Regions from separate parts of the Rhizobium sp. BR 249 genome, predicted to be linked through region 3. Evidence: predicted binding sites of a transcription regulator. Region 3 holds the regulator's gene; each other region holds the start of a gene.
What was found. The regulator PhoB, encoded in region 3, activates phosphate uptake and scavenging genes when phosphate is short. The targets are predictions, from matches to a motif close to TGTCATNNANCTGTCAT.
Positions count from the first base shown of each region.

Region 1: a site for PhoB is predicted at 6,072-6,088, ahead of QD408_RS06535 (DUF1045 domain-containing protein). Genes of this name have one in related genera too.
Region 2: a site for PhoB is predicted at 6,625-6,641, ahead of QD408_RS21140 (UDP-2,3-diacylglucosamine diphosphatase). Genes of this name have one in related genera too.
Region 4: a site for PhoB is predicted at 1,579-1,595, ahead of phnF (phosphonate metabolism transcriptional regulator PhnF). Genes of this name have one in related genera too.

Region 1 is NZ_JARWKX010000005.1:26,429-34,281, forward strand. Features, by position in the region: gene QD408_RS06495 (OB-fold-containig protein) at 1-7, shown strand, start outside; gene QD408_RS06500 (flotillin family protein) at 4-1,770, shown strand; gene QD408_RS06505 (metallophosphoesterase family protein) at 1,792-2,532, opposite strand; gene uraH (hydroxyisourate hydrolase) at 2,533-2,889, opposite strand; gene QD408_RS06515 (ureidoglycolate lyase) at 2,886-3,386, opposite strand; gene QD408_RS06520 (DUF86 domain-containing protein) at 3,391-3,753, opposite strand; gene uraD (2-oxo-4-hydroxy-4-carboxy-5-ureidoimidazoline decarboxylase) at 3,750-4,250, opposite strand; gene puuE (allantoinase PuuE) at 4,250-5,173, opposite strand; gene QD408_RS06535 (DUF1045 domain-containing protein) at 5,289-5,996, opposite strand; gene QD408_RS06540 (NAD(P)/FAD-dependent oxidoreductase) at 6,111-7,289, opposite strand; gene mnmD (tRNA (5-methylaminomethyl-2-thiouridine)(34)-methyltransferase MnmD) at 7,288-7,853, shown strand, end outside.
Region 2 is NZ_JARWKX010000024.1:64,406-72,258, forward strand. Features, by position in the region: gene QD408_RS21115 (MlaD family protein) at 1-1,314, opposite strand, end outside; gene QD408_RS21120 (ABC transporter ATP-binding protein) at 1,324-2,163, opposite strand; gene QD408_RS21125 (MlaE family lipid ABC transporter permease subunit) at 2,165-3,334, opposite strand; gene dgcA (N-acetyl-D-Glu racemase DgcA) at 3,436-4,419, shown strand; gene QD408_RS21135 (MFS transporter) at 4,371-5,588, opposite strand; gene QD408_RS21140 (UDP-2,3-diacylglucosamine diphosphatase) at 5,752-6,564, opposite strand; gene QD408_RS21145 (histidine phosphatase family protein) at 6,770-7,519, shown strand; gene QD408_RS21150 (FAD-binding oxidoreductase) at 7,681-7,853, opposite strand, start outside.
Region 3 is NZ_JARWKX010000001.1:61,180-69,032, reverse strand. Features, by position in the region: gene QD408_RS00320 (substrate-binding domain-containing protein) at 1-922, shown strand, start outside; gene pstC (phosphate ABC transporter permease subunit PstC) at 1,086-2,567, shown strand; gene pstA (phosphate ABC transporter permease PstA) at 2,564-3,883, shown strand; gene pstB (phosphate ABC transporter ATP-binding protein PstB) at 3,899-4,714, shown strand; gene phoU (phosphate signaling complex protein PhoU) at 4,758-5,471, shown strand; gene phoB (phosphate regulon transcriptional regulator PhoB) at 5,599-6,282, shown strand; gene QD408_RS00290 (GcrA family cell cycle regulator) at 6,403-6,936, opposite strand; gene QD408_RS00285 (aspartate aminotransferase family protein) at 7,362-7,853, shown strand, end outside.
Region 4 is NZ_JARWKX010000001.1:381,892-389,744, reverse strand. Features, by position in the region: gene QD408_RS01990 (carbon-phosphorus lyase complex subunit PhnI) at 1-419, opposite strand, end outside; gene phnH (phosphonate C-P lyase system protein PhnH) at 424-1,032, opposite strand; gene phnG (phosphonate C-P lyase system protein PhnG) at 1,032-1,508, opposite strand; gene phnF (phosphonate metabolism transcriptional regulator PhnF) at 1,658-2,395, shown strand; gene QD408_RS01970 (2,3-bisphosphoglycerate-dependent phosphoglycerate mutase) at 2,435-3,070, opposite strand; gene dapB (4-hydroxy-tetrahydrodipicolinate reductase) at 3,092-3,916, opposite strand; gene QD408_RS01960 (ABC transporter ATP-binding protein) at 3,936-5,723, opposite strand; gene QD408_RS01955 (glucokinase) at 5,810-6,835, opposite strand; gene QD408_RS01950 (methylglyoxal synthase) at 6,853-7,233, opposite strand; gene mepA (penicillin-insensitive murein endopeptidase) at 7,320-7,853, opposite strand, start outside.

The sequences.
Region 1 (7,853 bases), on a different contig from region 3:
GCCATGATGTATGACATTATTCTACCGGCCGGCATCGGCATCGTTCTGATCTTCGGCATCGGCTTTGTCCTCGCCTCTCTCTATACGCGCTCCAGCCGCGACGAGGCCTATGTGCGCACCGGCCTCGGCGGCCAGAAGGTCGTGCTCGACGGCGGTTCCGTCGTCCTGCCGATTTTTCACTCAACCGCCAGGGTGAACCTGAAAACCCTGCGGCTCGAGGTTCGCCGCGGCGAGGGCGATGCGCTGATCACTAAGGACCGTATGCGCGTCGACATCGGCGCCGAGTTCTACGTGCGCGTCAAACCCGATGCCTCGTCGATTGCCCTTGCCGCCCAGACGCTCGGCAACCGCACCAATGACGCCGAGGCGCTTCGCATTCTGATCGAGGCGAAATTCGTCGACGGCCTCCGCTCGGTGGCGGCGACCATGAACCTCGACGCGCTGCAGGAACAGCGCATGGATTTCGTCAAGGCCGTGCAAGAAGCCGTCGGCGCCGACCTCCAGTCCAACGGTCTCGAGCTCGAATCCGTGTCGCTCACCCGCCTCGACCAGACCGACATCAAGCATTTCAACGCCAACAACTTCTTCGACGCCCAGGGTCTTGCGGCGCTGACCCGCATCACCGAGGGCCGCAAGAAGGAGCGAAACGAAATCGTCCGCGACACCGAAGTCGCCATCGCCCAGAAGGATCTGGAAGCCCGCCAGCAGTCGCTGGCGATCGAGCGGACGAAGCGCGAAGCCGAGCTCAACCAGGAACGCGACATCGCCAACAAATCCGCCGCGACGCGCGCCGAAACCGCGCAGCAGGAACAGGCGGCCAAACGCGCCGAGGAGGAAGCCCGCATCGCCTCCGAACAGGCGATCGCCGAGCGAGAGGCAGCCGCCAAGCAGGCCCGCGAAAGCGCCAACATCGATGCCGCCCGCGCCGTCCAGCAGCGCGATACCGAAGCCAAGCGCGACCTCCAGATCGTCGCCCAGGAAAGCGCCATCGCCGTCGCCAACAAGAGCCGCGAAGAATCCGAGGCGAAGGCGACTGCCGAAATGGCCCGCGCCCGCGCGATCGCGGCAGAGGAAAAGGTCGGCACCGCCAAGGCCATCGAAATTGCCGAGCGCGAAAAGCAGATCGCCGTGATCGATGCGCGCAAGACCGCCGAAACCGAAGCCACCGCCGTCACCGTCGGCGCGGAGGCCGAGAAGCAGGCTGCGATCGACCAGGCGGAAGCCATCAAGACGCTTGCGACCGCCGAAGCGGATGCGGCGATCATCAAGGCCAAGGGCATCCTCGAAACCGGCAGGGCTCAGGCTGAAAGCGAGGCGCTTCTCAACGAAGCCCGCAACAAGCTCAGCCAGACCATCATCGAGTTCGAGATCACCCGCGAGCGTATCCGCATCATTCCCGAGGCGCTCGCCGAGGCGGTCAAGCCGATCGAGAAGATCTCCGACATCAGGATCTTCGACACCGGCGGCATGCTCGGCCGCGGAAACGGCGCGAACGGAGAAGGCGGCATCGGCATGGGCGAAGGGCTGGCCGGCCAGTTGCTCGCCTACCAGGCCAACAAGCCGATCCTCGACAAGCTGTTGCAGGAAGCGGGCTTCGACGGCGACAACGCCATTTCGGCCCTCCTTGGAAATCTCGATGGCGCAAAGCCGGCAAAGCCGGCCGCCCCTCCGGCAAGGCCCGCAATCCCGGCCACGGCTCCGGCAAAGCCGGCAGCACCAGCCGCAGCCCCGGCAACGCCGATCGCCCCTCAGGCGCCGAAGAAGGAATAGTCCGGCGCAGGCAGGTCCGAGTTAGCGCACCCAGCCTGTCGCCAGCGCGCTCGCCCAGTCGGCACGGCCCCTTTCGGCGGCCAGTGCCGACATCGCCATATGGTCATAGGCAACGGTTCGGAACTGCCATGTCCATCCCGCCGCCGTCTTTTCCAGGATGGCATAGCTCGCCAGCGGATGGCCGGCTTCGACCTTGTGATAGTAGGGCAGGACATCGTCATAGGCGGGGCAGCCGACGCTGCCGGGATTGACGATCAGGCGGCCGTCGGAAAGGCGGACGGCGCGCGGCACATGGCTGTGGCCGCAGAGGATCAGCGGCAGGTCGATGCCTTCGGCAAGCGCCTCGATCGCTTCGATCGGCTTCAGGAAGACATGCCCTTCCGGCGACACGGATTCCAGCCAGTAGAGATTGTCGTCCTTCGGCGTCGCGTGGCAGAGATAGGCCTCGCCGCAATAGACGCTATCGAACGGCAGGCTGCGCAGCCAATCGAGATGGGACGGCGTCAGTTGCCGGTAAGCGACGGCATCCGAAGCATGCATCAAGGCCGGGTCCTGCTCGATGAGATAGCGGTCGTGATTGCCGCGCACCGAGGTCAGGCCGAGCGGCATCAGCATGTCGGCCGTCCGGCCGGCCTCCAGCGGGCCGCTGAAGAAATCGCCGAGATTGACGATCTCCTCGATGCCCTGCGCCCGAATATCCGCAAGCACCGCCTCAAGCGCCAGATGGTTGCCGTGAATGTCGGCGATCGCGGCAAACCTCATTCAGCTTCCTCTATAAGTGGAATAGCCATAGGGCGAAAGCAGCAAGGGCACGTGGTAATGCGCCGTGACATCGGCGACGCCGAAACGGATCGGCACGAGGTCGAGGAAGGCCGGATGCGGCAGCGGCGTGCCGATGCACCTGAGATAATCGCCGGCGTGAAAGACCAGTTCATAGGTCCCGACGTGGAAATTTTCACCGGCGAGGATGGGGCCGCCATCGACCCGGCCGTCGGCATTGGTCTCGACCGTCGTCAGATGCCTGCGCATTTCGCCGTCGATCCGGAAAAGGTCGATCCTCAGCCCTTCGGCCGGCTTGCCGAGAGCGGTGTCGAGAACATGTGTGGTCAGTCCGCTCATAGGGTTGGCTCTCTGATGATGAAGGGGGTCTCGAAGAAGAATTCCTCCAGATTATTGCCCGGCCCGTCGCGGTCGACGACCAGGAAATCCGAGGGTTCGCCGAGCGCCATCAGCGGATGATGCCAGACGTTGCGGCGGTAGTTCACGCCCTGATCCCCGTGCGCCAGAAACACTTGCGGCCGGCCGGGACGTCCGTTCTCGTCCTCGGAGACGACGACGAGGAAAGGGCGGCCCGAAACCGGCGAGAAACTCTGGCTGCCGAAGGGATGGCGCTCCATCATGTCGACCGCGTAGGGAAAGCTGCGCGGCTGGCCACGGAAGAGATTGATGATGACGCGCGCGCCCTCACCCGTCGCTTCGGCTGCGGCGAGCGCATGGAAGCGCTCCGTCGTGCCGCCATTGATGAACCGCATCGAGGCCGGATCGGCCTCGATCACTTCGCCGAAGGGAGCGAAGGCGGAGCGGGTGAGCGGGCGGATGTCGAGAAATTCGGACATGGCTTCACTCACCCTGGGCGTGCCAATTGCGGATGGCATCGATCGCGGAAAGAAGCTCCGGCAGCGTGCGATAGGTCGCCTCCCACATGTCGACGGGATCGAGGTCGAAGACGTCTTCGAGAATACGATTGCCCGTGCCGCAGATTTTCGTCCACGGCAGGTCGGGGTGCTCGGTCGCAAATTCCGGATGCGTCACCAGCAGGCGGGAGGCCGCGGCGCCGATGGTGAAGTGGCAGAAGGCCACCGCCTTGAAGGTGAGCTTGTCCCCGGCGAAGGCCGCCCCATCCATTCCGCCGACGAAAGACAGCGCTTCGGACGCCGCCTCATACATCTCATTGAGATAGTCGATCGCGCGCCGCTCTTTCATTCGGCCTCCGGCAGCATCGATGTCAGGCGCAGCAGCGCGATCCGCTCGACCTGGGCAGCCGCGGTCGCCAATTCCTCATCCCGGCCATTGCCGATCCGCGCCTCGAAGGCCGCGAGGATATCGCCCTTATCCAGTCCCTTGACGGCGATGATGAAGGGAAAGCCGAATTTTTCGACATAGGCCGAATTAAGTTCGGTGAAGCGGGCATGTTCGGCCGGGCTCAGGCGGTCGAGGCCGGCGCCGGCCTGCTCCTTGCGGCTGTCCTCGGTGAGCTCGCCTGATATGGCGAGGCGCCCGGCAAGATCGGGATGGGCGCAGAGCACACCGAGCCGCTCCTCGCCGCTCGCCGCGCGGAAGATAGCGGCAAGGGCCGCATGCACGCCCGATGCCGTCAACGGCTCCTTCACGCCGCCGGCGTCATAGGCCCGCTCGGCGATGAAAGGCGAATGCTCGAAGACGCCGCCGAAGCGGGAAACGAAATCCTGGCGCGACTGCATCAGAGCGCATCCGGCTGATGGTGCTTGTGCCAGTGCTCCGCGATCTCGATGCGGCGCGGAATCCAGACCTTGTCGTGCTTCTGTACATATTCGATGAAGCGTTTCAGCGCGGCAGCGCGGCCGGGGCGCCCGACCAGGCGGCAATGCAGGCCGATCGACATCATCTTCGGGCTGCCATCCTTGCCTTCCTCATAGAGAGTGTCGAATGCATCCTTGAGATAGGTAAAGAACTGGTCGCCGGAGTTGAAGCCCTGCGGCGTCGCGAAGCGCATGTCGTTGGTTTCGAGCGTGTAGGGGATGATCAGGAAGGGTTTCCCGTCGACGCCCTTCACCCAGTAAGGCAGGTCGTCGGCGTAGGAATCGGAGGAATAGAGGAAACCGCCCTCTTCCTGCACCAGCCGCAGCGTATTGTCTGATGGTTTGCCCTGGTACATGCCGTAGGGCCGCTCACCGGTGAGTTCGGTGTGCAGGCGCACGGCTTCGAGAATATGCTTGCGCTCCAGATCCTCGGGAAAATCCTTGTATTCCAGCCAGCGGTAGCCGTGGCTGGCGATCTCCCAGCCGGCTTCCTTCATCGCGGCGACGGCCTCGGGATTGCGGGCCATGGCCAGCGTCACGCCATAGACGGTCGCCTGCACCTTGAGACCGGTGAACAGCCGCCACAGCCGCCAGAAACCGGCGCGCGAACCATATTCGTAGATCGATTCCATGTTGAGGTTGCGCTGCCCCGGCCATGCGGCCGCGCCGACGATTTCCGACAGCAGGTTTTCGGAGGCCGTGTCGCCTTCGAGGATGCAGCTTTCGCCGCCCTCTTCATAATTGATGACAAACTGCACGGCGATGCGTGCCTCGCCCGGCCATTTCGGATCGGGCGTCTGACGCCCGTAGCCGACGAGATTGCGCGGATAGGTCTCGGATACCATTAAATCACCTTCTGAAAAGACGAGGAACGGTATCATCCGCAGCCGGAATGTCGAGACGGAAACTGCGCGACGGATTTTTCCCGTTATGGAACAAATCCTTAGCGCGTCCGTATGCTCAGGCGATCTTGCGCGCGCTGACCTTGCCCATCGGGTGAAGCGAGTGAACCCGGAACGGGCCGCCCGTGCCCTCTTCGATCATCAGCGCCACATTGGAGATCAGCACCGGTTCGCCGAGCGCAGGCCCGAAGATCGTCCGCAGCGCCGGCTCGATCCGCGGCATGTCCACGACATTGACCGGCCCCGTCACCGGCATATGAAAGCGGAATTCCTCCATCACATAAGGGTTGCCCCAGCGGTGGAGATTGGCGAACTGCGCGGCCGAGAGATCGTCCGGGTCGCTCCGCTCGATCTCGGCCTCGCTCAGCGGCGCGCGGAAACGGTCGAATTCCTGCACGATCGCCGAGGCGAGATACTGGATCTGCTCGCAGGGAGTGTTTGGCAGCAGGCTGTAGAAATTGCCGAGCCGGGCGATTTCGAGACGCGGCAGCCGGAAAGGAAGCATGGTTCCGGAGAAGCGCATCAGATCGCGCAAGAGTTGCGACTCCGACATGTCGGGAGACAGGTGGAACGGCGCTTTCAAAACACCGTGAAAACCATAGCGCCGCGGCACGGCCGTATGAAAGGCGATTTCGTGAATGCCGAGGCCGCGAACGGCCGGCGGCTCTACCATCTCGCCTGAAAACACGTTTCGGCCAAGCCAATTGGCGGCCACGAGCGACAGCGGGTCGCTCGCCGGGGGCGTGAAGCAAATGGCATAGCGCATGCAATTTCCTCCATCAAGGAAGTGAGCGCCGGTGACTTCAGGCGCTGCCGATGCGCAAGCAGATAGGTGATTTGCATGACAGAATAACGAAACGAAGTTGCATCCAGTTCACGTTTAACGTGAAGCGACGGCGATATGACTTGAGATGTCAAAGCTTTCCGGCAGCGAAAATCCACAATCTGTATCGCCTGCGATACAGATCGCCGCCTCCGCCAGCCGGTGGGCGAGCCCGAAGCTGACCTTGAAGCCGCCGGTCAGTGCGATCAGGCGGGGATGGTCGGGATGGCGGCCGATCATCGGATCGCGGTCGATCGCCTTCGGCCGAAGCCCCGCCCAGCGCTCGACGACGGGCGCATCGCGAAGCGCCGGCACGATCGCCCGCGCCGCCGCGATCAGCGCGTCGAGCTGGGCATCGGTCGAGAAGGGATCTTCGAAACGGTTCTCGCTGGTGCTGCCGATCGCCGCATGCCCGCCCTCATGCGCGACGACATAGAGCCCATCGAGAAAGATCGTCGGCAGCGCCGGGTCGACATCCGCCTTCAACAGCGCCGCCTGCCCTTTGACCGGCTGGCCGAGCGGCTGCTTCAAGCCTGGCGTCAGCCCATCGAGCAGAGGAAAGGACTGGTGGCCGGCGGCCAGGATGCAGCGGCCGAAAGTGATGGTTTCGCCGCCCGTCTCGGCCGTACCGCGATCCGGATCGAGATCGGCGATAACAGCATGTTCCTTGATGCGCACATGTTTTGCCCGCCGCAGGAAGGCGATCAGTGCCGCGATCAAAGAGCGCGGCGCGACGCGGGCAGCTAGCGTGTCATACACGAAACCGCTCTCGCCGGCGGAGGCCTCGACCCAACCTTCCGTCGGCGGCCTGTCGAGCACGTGCCAGTGGAAGCGGCGCTCGCCTGCCCTCCAATGGCGTTCGGCATCCTCGGAGTGGCCGCGCGCGATGCGGTTGAGATGCGGTTTCGGCAGCGGGATCAGCCGTCCGGACCTGCTGTAACCGGCCGAAAGCCCGGTTGCTGCTTCAAGCGCCGTGATTTCGGTTTCGATCGAGACCAGCGCGTCGAACTGAAACTGCTTCTTCTGCGACCACCGGTCCGGCATATGCGGCATCAGCGCACCGAGCAGCCCGCCGCTCGCCCCTGCCCCCAGGCTGCCGGCATCGGCGAGGATGGTGCTGATGCCCCGGCGTTCGGCATGGACGGCCGCCCAGAGCCCCATGATGCCGCCGCCGACGATGAGCAAATCGCAAGAAGATTGACCGGACGCCGGCTGAGGACTATCGGCTTTTTCCATGACAGAGGTGAACCCAGATCAGATTGGCGCGGGCGCGCCGCAGCCGCTCGAATGGCGCGACGGCGATATGCCTTATTCCACCGCCTTTGGCGATCATTTTTATTGCCAGACCGATGGCCGGCTGGAATGCGGCCATGTCTTCCTCGCCGGCAACGGCCTGCCGGAGCGCTGGAACGGGCGGCAGGAATTCGTGATCGGCGAGCTCGGCTTCGGCACCGGCCTGAACTTCGCCGAGACCTGGCGGCAATGGAAGCTTCACCGTGAACACGGCCAGCACCTGCATTTCATCTCCTTCGAACTCCACCCGATGCGCGGCGAAGAGATCGGCCGGGCGCTGTCGCACTGGCCGGAAATCGATGCGGAACGCGAGGCGCTGACGGCGGCCTGGCCGCAAACGCCTGCCGGCATCGTCTCGCTCGACCTCGATGCCCAGACGCGGCTCAGCGTCGTCTGCGGCGCGGCACTCGACGGCGTCGCCGCGGCAAAGCCCGGCTTTGACGCCTGGTATCTCGATGGCTTCGCGCCCTCGCGCAACGGCGACATGTGGTCGGAAGAGCTGATGCG
Region 2 (7,853 bases), on a different contig from region 3:
TTGCGGGTTGCGGTCGAAGTTGGTGATCGTATCGTTCAGATTGTTCACGGTTCCACGCATGTCGTTGACGAGCGTCTGTACATCGCGCAGGCCGCCGCTCGAGAACTTCTGCAGATTGTCGGCGATCGGCCCGATGCGCGAATTCAGGTTGTCGGCGACCTTCTTAAACGATTCGAGCGTCGCGCGCGCCTCGGTGAACAGCGATTGCGTATTGTCGGTGCCGAGCAGCGCGTCGACCTTGATGAGAATGCCGTCGATGCGGGTCGAGGCCGAGTTCAGCTTGTTGGTAAGCTGCGAGACGTCCTGGATCGTCTGGTCGATGTCTTTCTTGCGGGCCGAAACCGTATCGGCGACATCGCGGATCGAAGCGACGGCGGTGCGCGCATCCTTGGTCGCCTGCGCTATGTCGTCGACGGAGCCTTTGATCTTTGCCGGGTCGATCTGGGCGACGAGCGTGTCGACGCGGTCGAGCGTCGCCTGCGCCTGCTTGCCGAAATTGTTGAAGGTGGTGGCCGTCTCGTCGAACTTCTGGATCGCGCCCTTGAGGTCGCCCGATGCGTCGGCGACATTGGCCGTGATCTTCTCGGCATTGGAGACGATGTTGTCGATCTTCTGAGCGTCGACCGCCTTAACCAGCGATTCCACCGCTTGAAGCGTCGAATCGACACGGCCGGAAACCGCCTTCACCGTATTGGAGAGTTCGCCGACGCTCTGCAGGAAGGCGTCGATATTATCGGAATTCTTGGCGAGCGCATCCGAGAAGGTCTCTGCATTCTTGAACGTCTGGGTCAGCGGAGCGCGCGAATCCTGGATGAACCCCTGGAGTTCGCCGACCGCGTCATTGGCGCGATCGAGGATCTTGTCGGCCGTCGCCAGAAGATTGGTGACGCTCGACTGGTCGGCGACGATGACGGCCCGTTTGCCGTTGTCGATCGCGTGTTTCAGAATGCTTTCCTCGCCCTTGCGGCCGCCGGACAGTTCGATATAGGCGGCACCCGTCAGGCCCTGGATTTCAAGCGCGGCCTTGGTGGAAGGGTAGATCGGCGCATCGGTGCGCACCTGGGTGAAGGCCAGTGAATATTGCGGATCGTCGGCATCGATCGACAGTGTCTGCACCGAGCCCACCTGGATGCCGTTGAAGCGCACCGGCGAGCCGACGCTGAGGCCGTTGGCCGAGCCCGGAATACGCACGATCAGTTCCGTCATCGGGCCACCGCGGCCGTATTCGGCCATCCAGTAGACGAAGCCGAAGGCCGCCGCGATCACCAGCACCGTGAAAAAACCGACGATCGTATAATTGGCTTTGGTTTCCATCTTATCCGGTCACTTTCCGCTGCTGCCGTGCCGCGCGGCATCGTCCTGCGGCACGATCGATCGCGCCCGCTTACCTTTGAAATAGGCCTGCACCCATGGGTCGTCATAGGCCAGCATGTCGTCGATCGTGCCTTCCACCATTACCCGCTTCTTTCCGAGCACGGCAATACGGTCACAGACCGAAAACAGGCTATCGAGGTCATGTGTGACCATATAGACGGTCAGCCCCAGGCTATCGCGCAGGTTGGCGATCAGTTCGTCGAATTCGGCGGCGCCGATCGGGTCGAGGCCCGAGGTCGGCTCATCGAGGAAGACGAGTTCCGGATCGAGCGCCAGCGCGCGGGCAAGGGCTGCACGCTTGATCATGCCGCCGGACAGTTCGGAGGGGTATTTGTCGGCAGCGTCGGCCGCGAGCCCCACCATGCGGATCTTCAGATGCGCCAACTCGTCCATCAGCGAGCGCGGCAGATCGAGATATTCGCGCATCGGCACCTGGATGTTTTCCTTCACCGTCAGCGACGAGAACAGCGCCCCCTGCTGGAACAACACGCCGAGCCGCATGTCGAGCGCGTTGCGCTGCGGTTCGTCGAGTTCGTCGAAATCCTGGCCGAGGATCTTGATCGTGCCGGAGCGGCGCGGCAGGAGCCGCAGCACGGTTCGCATCAGCACCGATTTGCCTGTGCCCGACGCGCCGACGAATCCGAGGATCTCGCCGCGATAGATATCGAGGTTCAGATTGTCGAGCACCACTTTCGAACCGAAAGCAACGGTGACGTCGCGCGCCGAGAGCACGATATCCCTGCCCTGTCCTTCGTTTTCGATCGGTTGCTCGTCCACGCTGCCCGCCATGCTAGAAATCGATCGCTGCATAAAACATCGCAAAAAGCCCGTCCATCAGGATGACGACGAAAATCGCCTTCACCACGGAGGCCGTCACGTGCTGGCCGAGCGATTCGGCGCTGCCGCCGACCTTCAGCCCTTCAACGGCAGCGACGATGCCGATGACGAGCGCCATGAACGGCGCCTTGATCATGCCCGACAGCACGGTCGACAGCGTCACCGCTTCGTGCAGGCGCGCCAGGAAATTGGCGAAGGTGATGCCGGAATAACCCCAGGCGACGACGGCAGCCCCTGCCAGCGAAGCGAAGTTCGCCAAAACAGTCAGAAGCGGCAGCGCGATGGTCAGCGCCACCAGCCTGGGGAAGATCAGCACGCCGATCGGGTTCAGCCCCATCACTTTCAACGCGTCGATCTCTTCGCGCATCTTCATCGAGCCGATTTCGGCGGTGATCGCGCTGCCGGAGCGGCCGGCGATCATGATCGAGGTCAGCAGCACGCCGATTTCGCGCAGCTGCAGGATACCGACGAGATCGACGACGAAAACCTCAGCCCCGAAATAACGCAGCTGGAAGGCGCCCTGCTGGGCGATGATCGCACCGATCAGAAACGACATCAGCAGGATGATCGGAACGGCGCGCACGCCCATATGGTCGATCTGGTTGACGATCGAAGCCGGCGAAACGCCGCTGCCGCGCCCGAGCTTCATCTGCGCGCCGCGCACCGCCGAGCCGAGGATATACATGGAGGCGGCGAGATTGTCCCAGATGTCGTAGGTCATCTTTCCCACAGGCGTGAAGATGCGCGTGGCCAGCGAGACCTTTTCCCTCTGCTCCGGCTCCACTTTGGCCGGCTCCTCGGAAAACATTTCCAGCATTTCGTCGATATGCGGATTGGTGCCGACGAATCGGATCGTCCGCCCGGCGGACTCCTCTTCCTTCTTCAGACGGCACAGAAGCCAGATACCGGCGGTGTCGATGTCTGATACATTCGACAGGTCGACCGTCAAATTGCCGGCCTTCTGACGCAGAAGCTTTTCAAGATCGCGCAGAACGAAATGCACATAGGCGCTGCGCCAGTTGCCGCTGAGACGCACATGCTGCCCCGAACCATCGGCATGGTCGTCCACTTCAAGCGAGGCGGCGTTGCGGTTCTCGGCGTTCAAGATACTTGTGTCTTTCAAGGCTTACGGCGACATTGCCGACTCGCGAAGCGGTCGTTCGCCGCCCGGCGCGTCAATATACAGAAGCAACGTCCAATTTCCATGCTCGCAGGACAGCAATAATGCCGCGCACCCTCGATATCCAGATGAATTCCTTTCCGATTGCCGGGGCCTTCACCATCTCGCGCGGGGCTAAGACCGAGGCCGAGGTCATCACCTGCGCGCTCACGGAAGACGGCGCTCACGGGCATGGCGAATGCGTGCCCTATCGCCGCTACGGCGAGACCATGGAGAGCGTTTTCGCCCAGATCGAGGCCACGCGCCCGCTGATCGAATCCGGCATCTCGCGCGACGATCTCCTGTCGGCGATGCCGCCGGGTGCGGCCCGCAACGCCGTCGATTGCGCCCTTTGGGATCTCGAAGCGAAACGGACACGCCAAACCGTCGCCGCCCGCCTCGGCCTTACTGCGCTCAAACCGCTCACGACAGCCTACACCATCTCGCTCGGCGAGCCGGAGGTGATGGCTGCGCAGGCGCGCGAACATGCCGGCCGTCCGCTGCTGAAGGTCAAGGTCGGAACCGGCGACGATGAAAGCCGCATCCGGGCCGTTCGCGCGGCCGCGCCCGATGCGGCGATCATTCTCGACGCCAACGAGGGCTGGCCCGAGGCGGTGCTGGAACGTCATCTCCATATTGCCGCCGAGGCCGGTGTCGTCCTCGTCGAGCAGCCGTTGCCGGCCGGCCGCGATGCGCTGCTTGCCGAAATCCGCCGCCCGCTCCTCGTCTGCGCCGACGAGAGCGTCCACCACACCGGCGATCTCGCAAGCCTTGCCGACCGCTACGATGCAATCAACATCAAGCTCGACAAGACGGGCGGCTTGACGGAGGCCCTGGCGATGAAGGCGGAAGCCGAGCGGCTCGGCTTTTCCATCATGATCGGCTGCATGGTCGGCACGTCGCTTGCCATGGCGCCGGCCGTACTGCTCGCCCAGGACGCCGATTTCGTCGATCTTGACGGCCCGCTGCTGCTGGCCCGCGACCGCGAGCCCGGTCTGCGCTACGCCGCTTCCCTGGTCTTTCCGCCGGAAAGCGCCCTCTGGGGCTGAAGGTAATAGGCCGATATGACGAGCCCGAGGCCGCAGAGCGCGACCAGCGCCATGACGTAATAGCTGACGATGCCGAGCCAGGCGTAGAGATAACCCGACGCGATGGTCATCAGCCCCATCGCCATGCCGACATAGAAGAAATAGGCGCCCTGCGCCGAGGATTCCTGCGTCTCCTGCACAGTCGCCACGATCCGCCGCTGCACGCCCGTATGGACGAAGGCATAGGTGAAGCCGTGGAAACACTGCAGCAGGAAGAATCCGGCAAAGCCCGTATTCATGGGAAACAGAATCCAACGGCAGACGCTGACGGCGCAGCCGAAGCGGATCAGCGTCCAGGCATCGAAGCGCCGGTTGAGGCGCTTCGACAGGAAGAAAACCGTCACCTCCGACGCCACGCCGGCGCTCCAGAGCAGGCCGACCTCAGTGCCGGAAAAGCCGAGCTGATGCCAATAGATCGAGGAGAAAGCATTGAGCACCGCATGGCTCGACTGCTGGATGGCGACACCGATCAGGAGCAGCAGCAAATGCGGCTCGCGCAGGCCGCTGCCGGTGGCGGCGGGAAGGTCGATCGGCTCGCCGCGCCGCCGCGTCGGCCCGATCCGCGGACAGAAGATCGCCATGACGACGGTCATGGTAAAGCCGAACACCATGACGACGAGCACCATGCCGCCGCCCCACCGGCTGATCAGCTGGCCCCCGACCAAGGTCGAAACGATGAAGGCGATCGAGCCCCACACGCGCATCGATCCATAATCCAGCCCCCAGCGGCGTACACCCGAAATGACGATCGATTCGACGACGGGCAAATAGGGCGCGAAGGTGGCGCCTTGCAGCGCGAAGACGATCGTCACCGGCCAGAAGCTGGTCGTCCAGTAGAGCGCGACCGCCGTCAGCAGCGACAGGCCGCCAGACCAGAGAAGAACATCGGCGCGCTCCTTCAGGCGGTCGGCAATCATGGCGACGACAGGCGCCACCAGCACGCGGACGACCATCGGTATGGCAAGGATGATGCCGATCTCATGATCGCTGAAACTGTGGGTTTCGAGCCATACGGGGAAGAACGGCAGGACGACGCCGTTGACCAGCAGCGGCGCGCAATAGGAAAGCGCGCTGAGCAGCCGGAAGCGCGGCGGCGCTCCCTCACCAGGGGCATGTTGAGCGGGAATCATGGATAGACCTGAAGGAAACTTGACCTTGTCCTAACACACCACCCGGAGGGCGACTATTGCGAGAAATAGCCGTCCTGAAACGTTTTAGAAAATAAATAGGGCCTGTCACCGCGCGGTAACGGCTAAATTTCTGGGGGCCGCCGCGGATGCGGCGACACCAAAATCAAGCAGCCTGCGGGGCCAGTTCGCCTTCGCCGTGCATCTCGATGGCAGCAAGCGCCGGCACGGCGCTGGCGAGCGTCCGCCAGGTGATCAGTTCGAAGGTGCCGTCCTCATGCTCGGCCACCGCCGTGCAGCTTTCCACCCAATCGCCGGTGTTGATGTAGCGGATGCCTTCCATGTCCTGAATGACGGCGTGATGGATATGGCCGCAGATCACGCCGTCGGCGCCGCTCTTGCGGGCCTCTTCGGCCACGACGCGCTCGAACTCACCGATGAAATTGACCGCATGCTTAACCTGCAGCTTCGCCCAGGCCGAAAACGACCAGTAGGGCATGCCGAGACGGCGGCGCACGGCCGCCAGAAGAATGTTGATGCGGATCGCCGTATCGTAAGCCCAGTCGCCGAGATAGGCGAGCAAGCGGGCGTTGCGGACGACGACGTCGAATTCGTCGCCGTGCAGGATCAGGTATTTCTTGCCGTCAGCGCCGTCATGCATCATGCGCTCGACGACTTCGATGCCGCCGAAATGCATGCCCGGGAAGTCGCGCAGGAATTCGTCGTGATTGCCGGGAATGTAGACGACGCGTGTCCCCTTGCGCGCCTTGCGCAGCAGCTTCTGGACGACGTCGTTGCAGACCTGCGGCCAATACCAGCTGCGTTTCAGCCGCCAGCCGTCGACGATGTCGCCGACGAGCACGATCGTATCGGCTTCGTGGTAGCGCAGGAAATCCAGCAGGAAATCAGCCTTCGCGGCCTTTGAGCCGAGATGGACATCGGAAATGAAGAGCGTGCGGAAATGTCTGGGTTCCATCATGTCTGTCACGAACAATGCTCGTGCCCCATCTTTCATCTAGCCTTCCAAAACCAGACTCGTGTTTCAGGAAGATGACAAGCTGGGGAAAAGCCCTGCAAACCCGTTCATTGCGCACGGGCGCGATGATCCGCATCCGCATGTTGCCCTGTGCAGGGAGCGCGTTCATGATGCCGGCGATTCCATATCCGACAAAGCGGGATGGCCGATGCGTCTCTTTCTCGTTCGCCACGGCGAATCTCTCGGCAACATCAACGAACGGGCCTATCGCCAATTCGGCGATCACAATGTACCGCTGACGGAGTGGGGCTATCGTCAGGCAGCGGAGGCGGGCAGCGTCATCGCCTCATACCTGCAGGGATTGCCGAGCCAGGGGTTCCGGAGGCTGCACATCTGGTATTCGCCGTTTCTGAGGACGCGGCAGAGCAAGGATGCGCTGCTCGAAGCGCTGCCGGAAAGCTTCGTCGGCGATGTCAGGGAGGATTATCTGCTGCGCGAGCAGGATTTCGGCCTCTTCACCGAAATCTACGACCATGCCGAGCAGAAGCAGAAATTCCCCGAGGAATTCGAAAAATGGGCGAGGCTGCGCAACAACAGCGGCAAGTTCTATGCCCGCCCGCCGGATGGCGAAAGTCGGGCGGATGTGGCGCAGCGCGTGCGCCTGTTCCTCCAGACCGTCATGCACGAAGCCGAAAACGGTGACCACAACGTCGCAATCGTCGGCCACGGCGTTACCAACCGGGCGCTCGAAATGAATTTCCTGCACCACTCCGTCGAATGGTTCGAGCGCTCCGACAATCCCGGAAATGCCGACATCACGCTGATCGAGGGAACGCGCTCGCAAGGCTACGGCACGACCCTGCTCCACCAGGCCACCGACCGGCAGCCCGCCCAGGAAAGCCAGTTGCGCGATGCTTATGGCGCTGATGTGACGATTACGCCGAAGGCCGGTATATAGACCCCTCCCCACAAGGGGGAGGGACTACCCCGGGGCACCGCCTCGCTCCTCCCGAAATGTCGAAGATTTAGAAAGCCGGTGCGACAAGTTAAGTCCCTCCCCCTTGTGGGGGTCCGGAGGACGGGTTTGGGGCGGTGTCTTCTATTGAACGCTTCATCTCTTCAAGCAGGCCGCACCGCCGCCATCGGCTTCACGTTCTGGTTCATCCGAAACAGATTGTTCGGATCGTAGCGCAGTTTGATTTCGGCAAGCCGGGCGTAATTGGCGCCGTAAGCCATTTCGACGCGATCGGTCTCATCCTCCGGCATGAAGTTGATATAGGCAGTGCCCACGG
Region 3 (7,853 bases):
CGCAAAGATCGTAGCCGAGTCCTTTGGCGAGACCTTCACCAACTTCAAGACGCCGGTCGTCGAATCCGGCGGCACGGGCGCTGGTCTGAAGGAATTCTGCAAGGGCGTTGGCGAAGACACCATCGACATTGCAAACGCTTCGCGTCCGATCAACAAGAATGAAGCCGAAGCCTGCAAGGCAGCCGGCGTAACAGACATCCAGGAAGTCAAGATCGGTTATGACGGCATCGTCTTCGCAACCGACTCTTCCAACCCCGACGTCGCTTACGTCCCGGCTGACATCTACAAGGCGCTGGCTGCTCAGGTCGTCGTCGACGGCAAGCTCGTTGCCAACCCCTACAAGAAGTGGTCGGAAGTCAACCCGAAGCTCCCGGCTGTTGATATCGCTGCCTACATCCCGGGCGAAAAGCACGGCACCCGCGAAGTCTTCGAACAGAACGTCCTGGCTGCCGGCTGCAAGGCTTCAGGCGCCGTCGACGTGATCGCCAAGGAAATCTCCGACAAGGCCGCCCAGGGCAAGGCTTGCGTCGCAGTCCGCAAGGACGGCGCTGCAGTCGACATCGACGGCGACTATCCGGAAACGCTGGCTCGCATCGCCGCCAACAAGACCGGCGTCGGCGTATTCGGCCTTTCCTTCTATGAAAACAACGCCGACAAGCTCAAGGTCGCAACTGTGAACGGCATCGTTCCGTCCACCGAGACGATCTCCAACGGCACCTACCCGGTTTCCCGCCCGCTGTTCTTCTACGTCAAGAAGGCACATCTCGGCGCCGTTCCGGGCCTGAAGGAATATGTCAACTTCTTCGTATCCGACCAGATGATCGGCCCCGAGGGTCCGCTCGCCGAATACGGCCTGGTTGCCGCTCCGGATGCCGAGCGCGAAGCGATCCGCAAGGACGTCGAAGCCGGTAAGGCCATGTAATGACTTTGCCGGCGCGGTGCTTCAAGCCCGCGCCGGCATTGCCTTGCGCCCCGGAGTGCCGGGAGGCGCAAGTTGGAATTCCTTCTCCAATGATTGGAAGCCGAAGGCAGGCTGATGTAGCCGCCGGGCTTTTTTGGGGGCTTTGGGCCTGGGGACGTAAAGAATGAGCACATCCGTCATACTTTTGTGCCTTGTGGTGATCGGTGCCGCCGCCTATCTGGTCGCGCGCAGCCGTGCCACGGCGCTTGCCGGAGGCAGGTCCTCCGCATTGCATTCACGGCCGGCCTATTACGGCGCCTATGCCGCGATCTGGGCCGTTCTTCCCGCCCTCATCGTTCTCTGCGTCTGGCTCTCCGTCAGCCCCGGCATCATCCAGTCCTCGGTTCGCGGCGCTTTCCCTGATGACGTCAAGGCGCAAGCCTCGGTCGAACAGGATCTGAGCTATTCGATGGTGGCGACGGTCGCACGCGGCTTGACGATGCTGACCTCCGATGAAGTCGCGGCAACCGCCAGCGATCCGGCCGCCCTGCAGGCCAAGCTCAGCGAAAAGGGCGTGCCGCTCGCCGGTCAGCCGCAGCCTTACATGGTCGAAGCCGCCAAGACGCTCAATTCCATGAGCGCGACGAGCCGCATCGCCATGACCGCGGTGGTCTTCGTTCTCGCCGTTGCCGGCGCATTTTACGCTCTCCGCGCCATCGCGCCCCGCTTCCGCGCCCGCAACCGGGTCGAGCGCGTCATGCTGTGGGGCCTGTTGCTCGCCTCCTCGATCGCCATCCTGACGACGATCGGCATCGTATTGTCCATGCTCTCCGAAGCAGCGCGCTTCTTTGCGGTCATTCCCGCCGGCGAATTCTTCTTCGGCACCGTCTGGGATCCGCGCTTTGCCGGCGCCGGCAGCTCGTCCTTCGGCCAGTTCGGCCTCATCCCGCTGCTGCTCGGCACGCTCTATATCGGCCTGGTGGCCATGCTCGTCGCCGTGCCGGTCGGCCTTTTCGCCGCCATCTACATGGCCGAATACGCCTCGCCGAAGCTGCGCGGGGTCGCCAAGCCGCTTCTCGAAGTGCTCGCCGGCATTCCGACGATCGTCTACGGTTTCTTCGCGCTCGTCACTGTCGGCCCATTCCTGCGCGATTTCTCCGCGCAGATCAGCGGCCTGCTCTCCGGCAACTACACCAACTTCATCCAGGCGCAGAGCGTTCTGACGGCCGGCATCGTCATGGGCATCATGCTGATCCCCTACGTGTCCTCGCTGTCGGACGACATCATCACCGCCGTGCCGCGGGCGCTGCGTGACGGTTCGCTCGGTCTTGGTGCCACACGCTCCGAAACCATCAAGAAGGTGGTGCTGCCGGCTGCTCTTCCCGGCATCGTCGGCGCGCTGCTGATGACCGCCTCGCGCGCCATCGGCGAAACCATGATCGTCGTCTTGGCCGCCGGTGTCGCCGCCCGCATCCAGATCAATCCCTTCGAGCCGATGACGACCGTGACCGTCAAGATCGTCAATCAGCTGACTGGCGACCTCGAGTTCACCTCGCCGCAGACACTGGTTGCCTTCGCCCTCGGCATCACGCTGTTCTGCATCACGCTTTGCCTCAACATCTATGCGCTCTACATCGTGCGCAAATACCGGGAGCAGTACGAATGACGAATATTGTTTCTCCCGTCGCAGGAACCGTCTCCAGGGCGCCTGCCCGCCGCGATATCGGCATCAAGCGCCGCTACGCCGCCGAGCGCCGGTTCCAGGCCTATGGCATCGCCGCCATTGCTTTCGGCCTGATCTTCCTCTTCATCCTGCTCTGGACGGTGATCGGCAAAGGCTACACTGCCTTCCAGCAGACGGCGATCACCCTGCCGATCGAATTCGCCGAGAAGACGATCGACCCGAACAACAAGCGCGCGACCGACCCGTCGGTGCTGGTCGCCGCCAACTATCCGGTTCTCCTGCGCGACGCGATCGTCAAGCAGCTGAACATCAACGCATCGAGCCGCCCCGACGTGCGCGATGCAACGGCCATGCTCTCCAAGGGCGCGCCGATCCAGCTGCGCGACATGGTCGTCGCCGATCCGTCGATCATCGGCAAAACGGTCAATGTCACCGTGCTCGCCGACGCCAATGTCGACAGCGCCAACAAGGGCCAGATCGATCTTTCGGTCGACGAGAAGAACCGCAAGGTCAACGACAAGCAGGTCGGCTGGATGAACGAGCTGAAGGCGAGCGGGGCTCTGTCCAAGCAGTTCAACACCGGCCTCTTCGTCAACGGCAATTCCAGCCGTCCGGAGGCCGCAGGCCTTGGCGTCGCCCTCATCGGCTCGCTCTACCTGATGCTGATCGTCCTGGTGCTCTCCCTGCCGATCGGCGTTGCCGCCTCGATCTATCTCGAGGAGTTCGCGCCGAAGAACAAGCTGACGGACCTGATCGAGGTCAACATCAACAACCTCGCCGCCGTTCCCTCGATCGTCTACGGTCTGCTCGGTCTTTCCGTCTTCATCAACTTCATCGGCCTGCCGCGCTCGGCCTCTCTGGTCGGCGGCCTGGTTCTGACGCTGATGACCCTGCCGACGATCATCATCGCGACGCGCGCAGCACTCCGCGCCGTGCCGCCGTCGATCCGCGCCGCAGCCCTCGGCCTCGGCGCTTCGAAGATGCAGATGGTGTTCCACCATGTCCTGCCGCTTGCCATGCCCGGCATCCTCACCGGCACGATCATCGGCCTGGCGCACGCGCTCGGCGAAACCGCGCCGCTGCTGCTCATCGGCATGGTCGCCTTCGTCGCCAATGCGCCTGCCACACCGCTCGATCCCTCGACGGCCCTGCCCGTGCAGGTCTATATGTGGGCGAACGAGGCGGAACGCGCCTTCGTGGAGCGTACTTCGGGTGCCATCATCGTCCTGCTCCTGTTCCTGATCGTCATGAACATGGGCGCCATCCTCTTGCGTCGTCGCTTCGAGCGCCGCTGGTAAACGGAGTTAAACATCATGAACATGTTGACGGAAGCTGCAGTTGAAAAGGCGCTGGATCAGAAGATGAGCAACGTCCCGTATAAGATGATCGGACAGGATGTCTCGGTTTACTACGGCGAGAAGCGTGCGCTTTTCGATGTGAACCTGAACATTCGCGAAAACACCGTAACAGCCCTGATCGGCCCCTCCGGCTGTGGCAAGTCGACCTTCCTGCGGAGCCTCAACCGCATGAACGATACGATCGACGGCTGCCGCGTCACCGGCAAGATCACGCTCGACAGCGACGATATCTATGATCCCGATATCGACGTCGTCGAACTTCGCGCCCGCGTCGGCATGGTTTTCCAGAAGCCGAACCCGTTCCCGAAGTCGATCTATGAAAACGTCTCCTACGGCCCGCGCATCCACGGTCTTGCCAAGTCGAAGGCCGATCTCGACCAGATCGTCGAAACCAGCCTGCAGCGCGCCGGCCTCTGGAACGAGGTCAAGGACCGCGTGCATGAATCCGGCACCGGCCTTTCCGGCGGTCAGCAGCAGCGTCTTTGCATCGCCCGCGCCGTCGCCGTCAGCCCCGAAGTCATCCTGATGGACGAGCCCTGCTCGGCGCTCGACCCGATCGCCACCGCCAAGGTCGAGGAGTTGATCCACGAGCTGCGCGAGAACTACACGATCGTCATCGTCACCCACTCCATGCAGCAGGCCGCTCGCGTTTCGCAGCGCACCGCCATGTTCCACCTCGGCAACCTCGTCGAGGAGAACGATACCGACAAGATGTTCACCAATCCGGACGATCCGCGCACCCAGGACTACATCATGGGCCGTTTCGGCTGATTCTGGCGACATCGCGTCTTCCCGTTATTCGAGGATAAAGCCCATGGCATCGACACATATTTTTTCTGCCTATGATGATGATCTGAAGTTCCTGTCCAGGCGGATTTCCGAAATGGGCGGGCTGGCCGAGCAGATGGTCAGCGAATCCGTTCGCGCACTGGTCAACGGCGATACCGCGCTCGCGCAGAAGGTCATCTCGGACGACGTGATCCTCGATCACATGGAACGCGAGATCGGTGACAAGGCGATCGTCACCATCGCCCGCCGCCAGCCGATGGCCTCGGACCTGCGCGAGATCATGGGTTCGATCCGGATCGCCGGCGATCTCGAACGCGTCGGCGACCTCGGCAAGAACACCGCCAAGCGCGTCATCGCCGTCCAGGCGACGGGCGTTCCCCGCAAGCTCGCCCGCGGCCTCGAGCATCTGTCGGAACTCGCGCTCGTCCAGCTCAAGGAAGTGCTCGACGTCTACACGACGCGCGCTGCCGACAAGGCGAAGTCGATCCGCGAACGCGACAACGAGATCGACGCCATGTACACCTCGCTGTTCCGCGAACTCCTGACTTACATGATGGAAGACCCGCGCAACATCACCAGCTGCACGCATCTTCTCTTCTGCGCCAAGAACATCGAGCGTATCGGCGACCATGCCACGAACATCGCCGAGACGATCTACTACATGGCGACAGGCGCACAGCCGGAAGGCGACCGTCCGAAGGACGACAGCGCCAACACCGTCGGCGCGGTGACGGAATAACCGTCCCGGACCGCCATTTGCGCGCCCGCAGGGGCGCGCAAAGAGGTCGCAGCCACATCTGAATTTGCGCAGGATCCTGCTTAAATCGCCCCCGGTTTAAGGATCGTGCGCGAGGAGACCGAGACGCATGATCCCGAGAGTTGCAGTTGTTGAAGATGAAGAAGCCCTCAGTGTGCTTCTTCGTTATAACCTCGAAGCGGAAGGTTTCGAGGTCGATACCATCCTTCGCGGCGACGAGGCCGAAATCAGGCTTCAGGAGCGCACGCCCGATCTTCTCATCCTCGACTGGATGCTGCCCGGCGTCTCCGGCATCGAGCTTTGCCGGCGCCTGCGCATGCGCCCGGAAACCGAGCGCCTGCCGATCATCATGCTGACGGCGCGCGGCGAAGAGAGCGAGCGCGTCCGCGGGCTCTCGACAGGCGCCGACGATTACGTCGTCAAGCCCTTCTCGACCCCCGAGCTCGTCGCCCGCGTCAAGGCGATGCTGCGCCGCGCCCGCCCGGAGGTTCTGTCCACGGTGCTGAAATGCGGCGATATCGAGCTTGATCGCGAAACCCATCGCGTCCATCGCAAGAGCCGCGAAGTCCGCCTCGGCCCCACCGAATTCCGCCTGCTGGAATTCCTGATGTCGTCGCCGGGCCGGGTCTTCTCCCGCTCGCAGCTTCTCGACGGCGTCTGGGGCCACGATATCTACGTCGACGAGCGCACCGTCGACGTCCATGTCGGCCGCCTGCGCAAGGCGCTGAATTTCTCCAACATGCAGGACGTCATCCGCACCGTCCGCGGCGCGGGTTATTCGATGGAAGCCTGAGCCCCGTAAGCGGGGTAAGGGGATTTCCCGGCAACAAACCGGATGCCCAAGCGCCTCAATCCGATGAATAAAAAAACGGGCCGTTCGGCCCGTTTCTCATATCTAGCAATGCCAGTCTGCTCAGCTGACCCGTGCGGTCGCCCTGCGGCGCTCGTTGATCGGCTGATAGGCGAGCTTCTGGTGATAGCTGCAATAGGGCGAATTGTCGGGGGATTCGCAGCCGCAGAAGTGGAAGTCTTCCTTCAGCGGGTCGCCGACCGGCCATTTGCAGGTGCGTTCGGTCAGTTCCGTCAGGCCGAGGCGGCGGGAAATCGGCACCACCACGTTGCCCTTCGGCACGTATTCCATTTCCTCGACCGCTTCGATCTCGATCTCTTCCTTCAGCATCGTCGCGCCCTGCTGGCGGGTGACGGTGCGGGTGGTGATCCGCGAGGCGTAGTTCGGGGCGCGCGGCGCCGACGTATTGCGCTTCGGCGTACGCGCCGCGGTGGCCGTGCCGCCCGCTTTGGCGCGGCCCGGAAGGCTCAGCCGATGCACCTTGCCGATGACGGCATTTCTGCTGACCCCGCCAAGCTGCGCCGCGATCTGGCTGGCGCTCAGTCCTTCGGACCATAGCTTCTTGAGTTTCTCGACCCGCTCGTCTGTCCAGTTCATGCCCTGTCTCCACCTTTTGCGTTGGTGATGGCAGAATCCCTCACCGTTGTCCCGGAAGCCTCCGAAACAAGAAACGCCTGATCAATTTTGGTGACTAGTTCCGCCGCATGCAGTCTAGTAATTGAACTTTAACCTAGTGTGAGGCTGACTCCCTGACAAGAGTCGCGGGAATCCGGATGAATCGAATTCGGAGTTTTCCCCAACTTGCTTCCCCCGCGTGTCATTTCTGCAATAATGCCTGTTGAAGGTCGAAAATGCCGCTGTACAAGCTTGCTGCATGCGCTAAGGCCGCAGTTTTGTTGACATTGCAGCGCGAAAAGGAAATAGTACCGCTCGCCGCCGAAAGGCGGCATTTTTGATTTTTCGGGCCTGGTTTTCTTAGCCGGAGTCCGAGGCTCTGTAATTGTGAACGGGAGACCCGCGCCATGGCTGAAGCCGCGCCGCTTTATGACACCTATTCTCGTGCCCCGCTGCGGTTCGAGCGAGGCGAGGGCGTGTGGCTGATCACCGAAAGCGGCGAGCGTTATCTCGATTTCGGCGCCGGCGTCGCCGTCACCTCCGTCGGCCACGGCAATCCCCATGTTGTGGGCGCGCTGAAGGAGCAGGCCGACAAAGTCTGGCACCTCTCCAACATCTATGAAATTCCGGGCCAGGAACGCCTGGCAAAACGCCTGACTGACGTAACCTTCGCGGAGAAGGTGTTCTTCACCAATTCAGGCGCGGAGGCGCTCGAATGCGCCATCAAGACGGCGCGCCGCTACCAGTTTTCCAAGGGTCATCCCGAGCGCTTCCATATCATCACCTTCGAAGGCGCCTTCCACGGCCGCACGATCGCGACGATCGCCGCCGGCGGCCAGGAGAAATATCTCGAAGGCTTCGGCCCCAAGGCGCCCGGTTTCGATCAGGTGGCTTTCGGC
Region 4 (7,853 bases), 320 kb from region 3:
TCCACCGCTTCGTCCTCAAGCAGCGAGGGATCGAGCAGCCGGTGGGTATAATCGAAGGTGGGGCCAAGCAGCTGGCCGCCCGGCAGATCCTTGTAAGTCGCCGAGATGCGGCGTTCGATCGTCATCGCGGCCGTATCGAGCGGCTTGGAATAACCGAAACGCGGCAGCGTCGTGCGGTAAGCGCGCAGCAGAAAGATCGCCTCGATCATGTCGCCGCGCGATTGACGGACGGCGAGTGCGGCGAGCGTGCGGTCGAAAAGCGAGGCCTCGGCCATGACGCGGTCGACGGCGAGGGCGAGCTGTTCGACGATCTGCTCGATGCCGATTGCCGGCACGGAGCGGTCGCCGCGCCGGCGGTCGGCAAGCAGCCGGTGGGCATTGGCGATGGCGGCCTCGCCACCTTTGACGGCAACATACATGAGCTCAGATCTCCGTTGCTGTGATTTTGGTGGTGCGCGGCAGGCAGACGAAGCGCTTGCCGGATGTCAGCACGATGTCGATGCCGCGCGGAAAGAGCACGCGGTTCTCGGTCCAGAGCCTGAGAAAGGTCTCCGGCAGGCCGGACGGCGCGATCTCCGTGACGCTCTGGATACCCGGACCCATCAGCGCCAGCCTGCGTCCGCCTTCGAGTTCGGGAAGTTCGATGACGACAGTCGTCGAGCGGTCGGGGTATTCCTGCGTGCCCGATGCGAAGAGGCCGAAGGAACAAAGCGCGGTGCCGGCTTCGATGAAGGCAAAGCGCGCATCCGCCTTTTCCTGGATCACCGGAGCGCCGGTGTGGAAGCCGAGCCACTCCGGCACGGCGGATTTCGCCAGTCCCGAGGTAAGCCAGACAGGCGTGTCGTGGTCGCAAAGGGTGAGTGCGATCGTGCCGGCGGCAATGCCGAGCGGCGCCGGCGGATCGATATCGGGCTCGACGCTCTGAATGGTGCCGGGGCGGGCCATGCCGTCCATCAGCATCTTGAAGACGCTCTGCGCATGGAAAACCGGGTCGGCAAAGCCGCCGGTCAAGGCTTCCGTCGTGAGGCCCATCAGTTGTCTCCCCGTACCATGGTGAAGAAATCGACGCGGGTCGCGGCCGTCTCGTCCGCCTTGCGGCGCTCGGTGGCGGCGATCCGTTCAGTGATCGGCGAAAGCAGCGCCTGTTCGACGAAGTGCCTTGTCGCATCCTCCTGCCAGAGCGCGTCGAAGATCGCCGCAAGACGGGCCTTCTCTCGGTCGGTGCCGAGCGCCTGCGCATGGCCGATGCAGCCGGACTCGAGCCGCATCGTCGCGCGCGTCACCGTCACCTCGCCGAGATTGAAGGGGGCTCCGCCGCCGCCGATGCGGCCGCGCACCATCACGAGCCCGGTTTCCGGCCCGCGCACCGGAAACGCCACGGGCTTTTGCGGCAATGCATCCCAGGCCGCCTGGAGTTCGCTGCGTTCCGCGCGCGCCAGCAGATCGGCGGCGCGTTTGCGCCCGGATACCGTCTGTGACGCAGCGTCTTTCCTGTCCGCTGATATCATCGCCGCTTTCCTCAAAATGTCTATTGATATATACAACCATACAAGCTATACCTAGCCTTAAATCGGTGTCGTGACAAGCGTGTGACATCCAGCGCATCGTGCGTCCCTCGGACGCGATGCGCAAAACTTGAAAAGACAGGGCAGGCTGAATGGCAGGGCTGAAGCAGGTGCAGAGGCAAACGGGCGTGGCGCTCTGGCGTCAGATCGCCGATCGCATTCGCGAGGCGATCGGCAACGGTGCCTATGATGAAACGGGAATGGTGCCGCCGGAAACGGTGCTGGCGCTGCAATTCGGCGTCAACCGGCATACGGTGCGCAGTGCGCTGGCGGCGCTGGCGCAGGAGGGAATCGTGCGCGCGGTACAGGGTCGCGGCACGCTGATCGAGCGCAAGGAGCGGCTGAATTTCCCGATCAGCCGGCGCACGCGCTTCACCGCCGGCATCGGCGATCAGGCGCGTGAGATGCGCGGTCTTCTGCTCGATGAGGCGCAGGAAGAGGCGAGCGCCGACGTCGCCCGCTGGCTGGGCCTGAAACAGGGCGAGCAGGTAATCCGGCTGGAAACCTTGCGCCATGCCGACAGGCGGCCGGTTTCAAAGGCGACGAGCTGGTTTCCCGCCGAACGCTTCGCCGGGATCGGCCAAGCCTACCGAAAGCACGAATCGATCACCAAGGCTTTCGCCGAACTCGGCCTGTCGGACTATATCAGGGCCACGACCGAGGTGACGGCCGCCCATGCGGGCACGGCGGATCTCGCCGACCTGGAACTCACCCCCGGCGCGATCCTGCTGATCGCCAAGGCGATGAATACCGATCTCGAAGGTGTACCGGTGCAATATTCCATCAGCCGCTTTGCGGCCGACCGGGTGCAATTCACCATCGAGAATTGAAGGCAGCCTTCCCCGTCGGGACAGGGAAGGCCACTGGATTCAATGTGCGCCGGACATGTCCCCGAGCACTTCCTTGGAAGCGACGGTGGAATCGGCCTTCAGCTTGTAAACCATCGGGACGCCGGTCGCGAGGTTGAGGGCAAGGATACCTTCCTTGCTCAGCTTGTCGAGCACCATGACCAGCGAGCGCAGCGAGTTGCCGTGCGCTGCGACCAGCACCTTCTCACCGCGCAGCACGCGCGGCAGGATCTCGGTGAGGTAGTAAGGCCAGACGCGGGCGCCGGTGTCGCGCAGGCTTTCCCCGCCCGGAGGCGGCACGTCGTAGGAACGGCGCCAGATATGCACCTGTTCCTCGCCCCATTTGGCGCGCGCATCGTCCTTGTTGAGGCCGGAGAGGTCGCCGTAGTCACGCTCGTTCAGCGCCTGGTCGCGGATCGTCTCGAGATCGGGCTGGCCGACCTTGTCGAGGATGAGCTTCAGCGTGTGCTGGGCGCGCACGAGTGCGGAGGTGTAGGCGACGTCGAATTTGATCCCGTATTCGGCAAGTGCGGCGCCGCCGGCCTTGGCTTCCTGGATGCCGAGCTCCGTCAGATCCGGGTCCTTCCAGCCGGTGAAGAGATTCTTCAGGTTCCAGTCGCTCTGGCCGTGGCGAACGAGGACGAGGGTACCGCTCATGAATATGCCTCCGATATGTCGTTATTGGGAAGAAAGCCCGAGCACGTCGAGCATGGAATAGAAACCCGGCTTCTTGTCGCGCGCCCAGAGTGCGGCCTTGATGGCGCCGCGCGCGAAGATCGAGCGGTCGGCGGCGCTGTGCGACAGTGTGACGATTTCGCCTTCTCCGGCGAAAAGCACGGAATGTTCGCCGATGACGGAGCCGCCGCGCAGCGTCGCAAAGCCGATCGTGCCCGCCTCGCGGGCGCCGGTATGGCCGTCGCGGACCCTCACCGATTTCGAGGCGAGATCGATATTGCGGCCTTTGGCTGCGGCCTCGCCTAGGAGAAGCGCGGTGCCGGACGGCGCATCCACTTTATGTTTGTGGTGCATTTCCAGGATTTCGATGTCCCAATCAACGGGATCGAGCGCCCGCGCCGCCTGCTCGGCCAGCACGCTGAGCAGATTGACGCCGAGGCTCATATTGCCCGACTTGACGATGCGGGCATGACGGGCCGCCGCAGCGATCCTGGCACTTTCGTCTGCCGAACAGCCGGTCGTGCCGACGACATGGACGATGCGGGCCTGCGCGGCGAGCCCGGAAAATTCCACGGTTGCGGCCGGCGAGGTGAAGTCGAGCACGCCTTCGGCATGCAAAAAGGCCTGGAGCGGATCGTCGCCGATGATGATGCCGGTCGGCCCAAGGCCGGCGATCTCGCCGGCATCCTTGCCGATGAAGGGCGAGCCGGTACGCTCGACCGCGGCATGCAGCGTCACGCCTTCCATGGAATGAATGAGCCGGATCAGCGTCTGGCCCATGCGCCCCGCTGCGCCGACCACCACCAGTTTCATCGCAGCATCGCTCATCTCGGTCTCTCGTATCAGGTCAGTTTGAATCCGAGGCCGAAGGCCTCTGCAGGTTGTTGAGGCGAGCGTAAAGACCGTCGCTCACCTTCGCAAGCGTCTCGTGATTGCCTTCCTCGACGACCCGGCCCTGCTGCATGACGACGATCTTGTCGGCGCGCACCACGGTCGAAAGCCGGTGGGCGATGACGACGACGGTGCGCCCGGTCATCGCCTCGTCGAGCGCTTTCTGCACGGCGGCCTCGGATTCGGTGTCGAGGGCCGACGTCGCCTCGTCGAGAAGCAGGATCGGCGCGTTGCGCACCAGCGCGCGCGCGATCGAGAGCCGCTGGCGCTGGCCGCCCGAAAGCGTCACGCCGTTTTCGCCGACCGGCGTATCGTAACCCTGCGGCTGAGCCGAGATGAAATCATGCGCATAGGCGAGCCGGGCCGCCGCCTCCACCTCGGCATCGGTCGCTTCCGGCCGGCCGTAGCGGATATTGTCGCGGATCGTGCCCTCGAACAGGTAGGGCTGCTGCGAGACGTAGGCGAGCTGCTGGCGCAGTGACTTCTTGGTGATGTGGGCGATATCCTGTCCGTCGATCAGGATCTCGCCTTCGCGCGGATCGTAGAAACGCGGAATGAGGCTGATGACGGTGGATTTGCCAGCGCCCGAGGGGCCGACGAGCGCCGTGGTCGCTCCGCCCTCGGCGACGAAGCTGACGCCGCTGAGCACGCTTTCATTGCCATAGGCGAAGGAAACATTGCGGAATTCGATGCGCGCCTGCGTCACCGTCAGCGGCTGGGCGTCCGGCAGGTCGCGCTGGCGCGGCTCCATGTCGAGCAATTCGTAGATCATCCGCGCATTGACGACGGCGCGTTCCATCTGCACCTGCAGGCGGGCGAGGCGCCGGGCCGGATCGTAGGCAAGCAGCAGCGCCGTCACGAAGGAGAAGAAGGCGCCCGGGGCCACATTGTAATAGATCGAACGATAGGCGGCATAGGCAAGCACGCTGGCGACGGCAAAACCCGCGAAGCTCTCCGTCAGCGGCGAGGTGCGCTCGGAAAGCCGGGCAATCCGGTTCGCCCGGTTTTCGGCGGCCGTGATGAGCTTGTTGACCTTGTTCTCCAGCTCATCTTCCATCGTGAAGGCTTTGACGATGGCAATGCCCTGGATCGTCTCCTGCATGGCCCCGAGCACGTGGCTGTTCAGATGCACGGCCTCGCGGGTCGCCGAGCGCAGCCGCTTGGAAACGTAACGCAGCGCGTAGAGCAGCGGCGGCGCCATGACGAACACGGCGAGGCTCAGCAGCGGGTCCTGGAGGACCATCACGCCGATCAGCGAAACGAAGGTCAGGAGATCGCGCACCGTCGAGGTGATCGTCAGGTTGAGCACGTCGCGGATGCCGCTGACGTTCTGGCTCACCTGCGCCGCGATATGGGCCGAGCGCGCCTCGCTGAAGAAGCCGACCGAAAGCGTCATGAGATGCGCATAGAGCCGGCGCTGGTAACGCGCGACGATATTGTTGCCGACCTTGGAAAGCGCCACGGCCTGGCCGTAGCTTGCAAAGCCGCGCAGCACGAAGGCGACGAAGATTGAAAGACAGATGATCCAGACGACGTCGGCGCGGCGGTTGGCGAAGGCCTCGTCGATGATCGCCCGCATGATCCAGGCGGTAAACGCCGTCGAAAGCGCCACCACGATGAGGCAGGCGATCGCGAAGACATAGCCCCAGAGATGGTCGCGGCCGTTTTCAGCGATGATGCGTTTCAGGATACCGGTCACGGTATCGCTGCTGACGCTCTGCGTTCTGCTTTCCCCGACTTCCAAATATCAAGCTTCCTGTCCGAGACTGAGCGCGTCGTTAACGTGGCGCGCACTTTCGCCGGCTCTATAAAGAGTTGGGACTGGTTTGGCTAGCGCCGCCAGCGGCGGCCTTCCGTCGATACGCCGAAATTGGCGGGCATGCGCGCATAGGAGGAAAGCCCGGCGAGCGCTGCCAGCGGATGCGTCACCACATAGGTCGGGATGGTGCGAAGCAGCGCGCTGTGCGGCGCCTTGTCCTCGAAGGCCTGCCGGAATTCCGGCTTCTTCAGCGCCGGGAGGATCTTCTGCGAGATGCCGCCGGACAGATAGACGCCGCCGCGCGCCATGAACACCATCGCCATGTCGCCGGCCACGCGGCCGAGATAGGTGGCAAACAGCGAAACGGTCTCGACGGCGGCCTTGTCGCTGCCGGCAAGCGCGTGCGAGGTGATGTCGGCCGGATCTTTCATCGTCGGCTGGATGCCGTCGACCACGCAGATGGCATTGTAGAGGTTGACGAGGCCGCGCCCGCACAGGATCTGCTCGGCCGAGACGCGGCCTTCGATCGTCTCGATATGCGGGAAGAGTTCATAGTCGCGTTTGCTGCGCGGCCCGAGATCGATGTGGCCGCCTTCGCCGGGAACCGGAATCCAGCTGTGCTGGGCGTGCACGAGTCCGCCGACGCCGAGGCCGGTGCCAGGCCCGAGCACGACGCGCGAGGCGATCATGTCGCCGGTGGCGCTGCCGATGCGTTCGCGGTTTTCATCCGAAAGGGCGGCGATCGCCAGCGCCTGCGCCTCGAAATCGTTGACGACGAGCACGTCCTCCATGCCGAGGCCTTCGATCATCGTTTTCGGCCGTACCACCCAGTCGCAGTTGGTCAGGGGAATCTCGTCGTCGTTGATCGGGCCGGCGACGGCGAGGATCGCCGAGCGCGGCTGGACCGCCGTCTTGTCGAGCACGCCCTTTTGGATCGCTTCGTCGATCGTGGCGAAATCCGCCGTGCGCACGTTCGGAAACTGCTTCGGCTCGGCATAGGCATCCGTCAGGATGGAGAAGCGGGCATTCGTGCCGCCGATGTCGCCGATGAGGATCGGAAAGGGAAGCGGAGCGGTGCTGTGGTTCGGTTTTGGCATGGCCGGTTCCGTGCTGATCAGGCTTCGAGTGTGGGAAGGAGCTTTATAGCGGTCGCGTGGTTGAGCGCCATCGGAATGTCGTAGACGATAGCGAGCCGCATCAGCGCCTTCACGTCGACATCATGCGGCATCGGCGTCAGCGGATCGACGAAGAAAATCAGGGCGTCGACCTCGCCGGTCGAGATCAGCGCGCCGATCTGCTGGTCGCCGCCGAGCGGCCCGCTTTTCAGTCTGGTGACGCTGAGGTCGGGAGCGGCATCGAGCACGCGTCCGCCTGTTGTGCCGGTAGCGACGATCTTCCAGCGGGAAAGGACGTCCCTGTTGGCGCGGGCGAATTCCGCCATATCGTCCTTCTTCTGGTCATGCGCAATCAATGCAAGGCATTTGCCGCCGGCCATGAAGCCAATCTCCGCCCGAACAATTCAATCGATTTGAACGCTTCTATACCAAGAATTTGCGATTTGAAAGACAGCCAGCCGGCGCCTCATTGGATCGTCGGCTTGTCGTTCGGAAGCGGCCCGACATCCGGCAGCATATCCTCCTCCGCGTCGGCGGCCGGTGCCGTGGCAGGGGATGCGACGAGCGCGCTCGCGGCGGAAGGCGCGCCATAGGTGGCGGCCTGCATGGAGGCGACGGAAGCGGCATCGAGCACGGCGGCGCAGGCCTTCGGCAGGTCGGAGACCATCACCTCGCGCGGTGGCTTTGGCGGCTTGGCGCCGGGCTTGGGCGGTTTCGCCGGCGCCCAGGGGGCCGGCGTAAACCAGTAGGCGAGCGACTTGTCGCAGCCGTCTCCCGAGGCGACCGGGGCTTGCGGCGTGCAGCCGGCAGCACCGGGCGGGCACTTCATGCGGATGTGGAAGTGCGAGTCGTGGCCGTATATCGGCCGAAGCTTGCCGAGGTTGGTGCGATCGCCCGTCCAGGTGTCGCACATCTTCTTCTTGATCGCCGGGTTGACGAAAATGCGCTCAACTTCGGGGTAGCTTGCCGCCAGCATCAAAAGCCGGGCGCGCGATTCCGT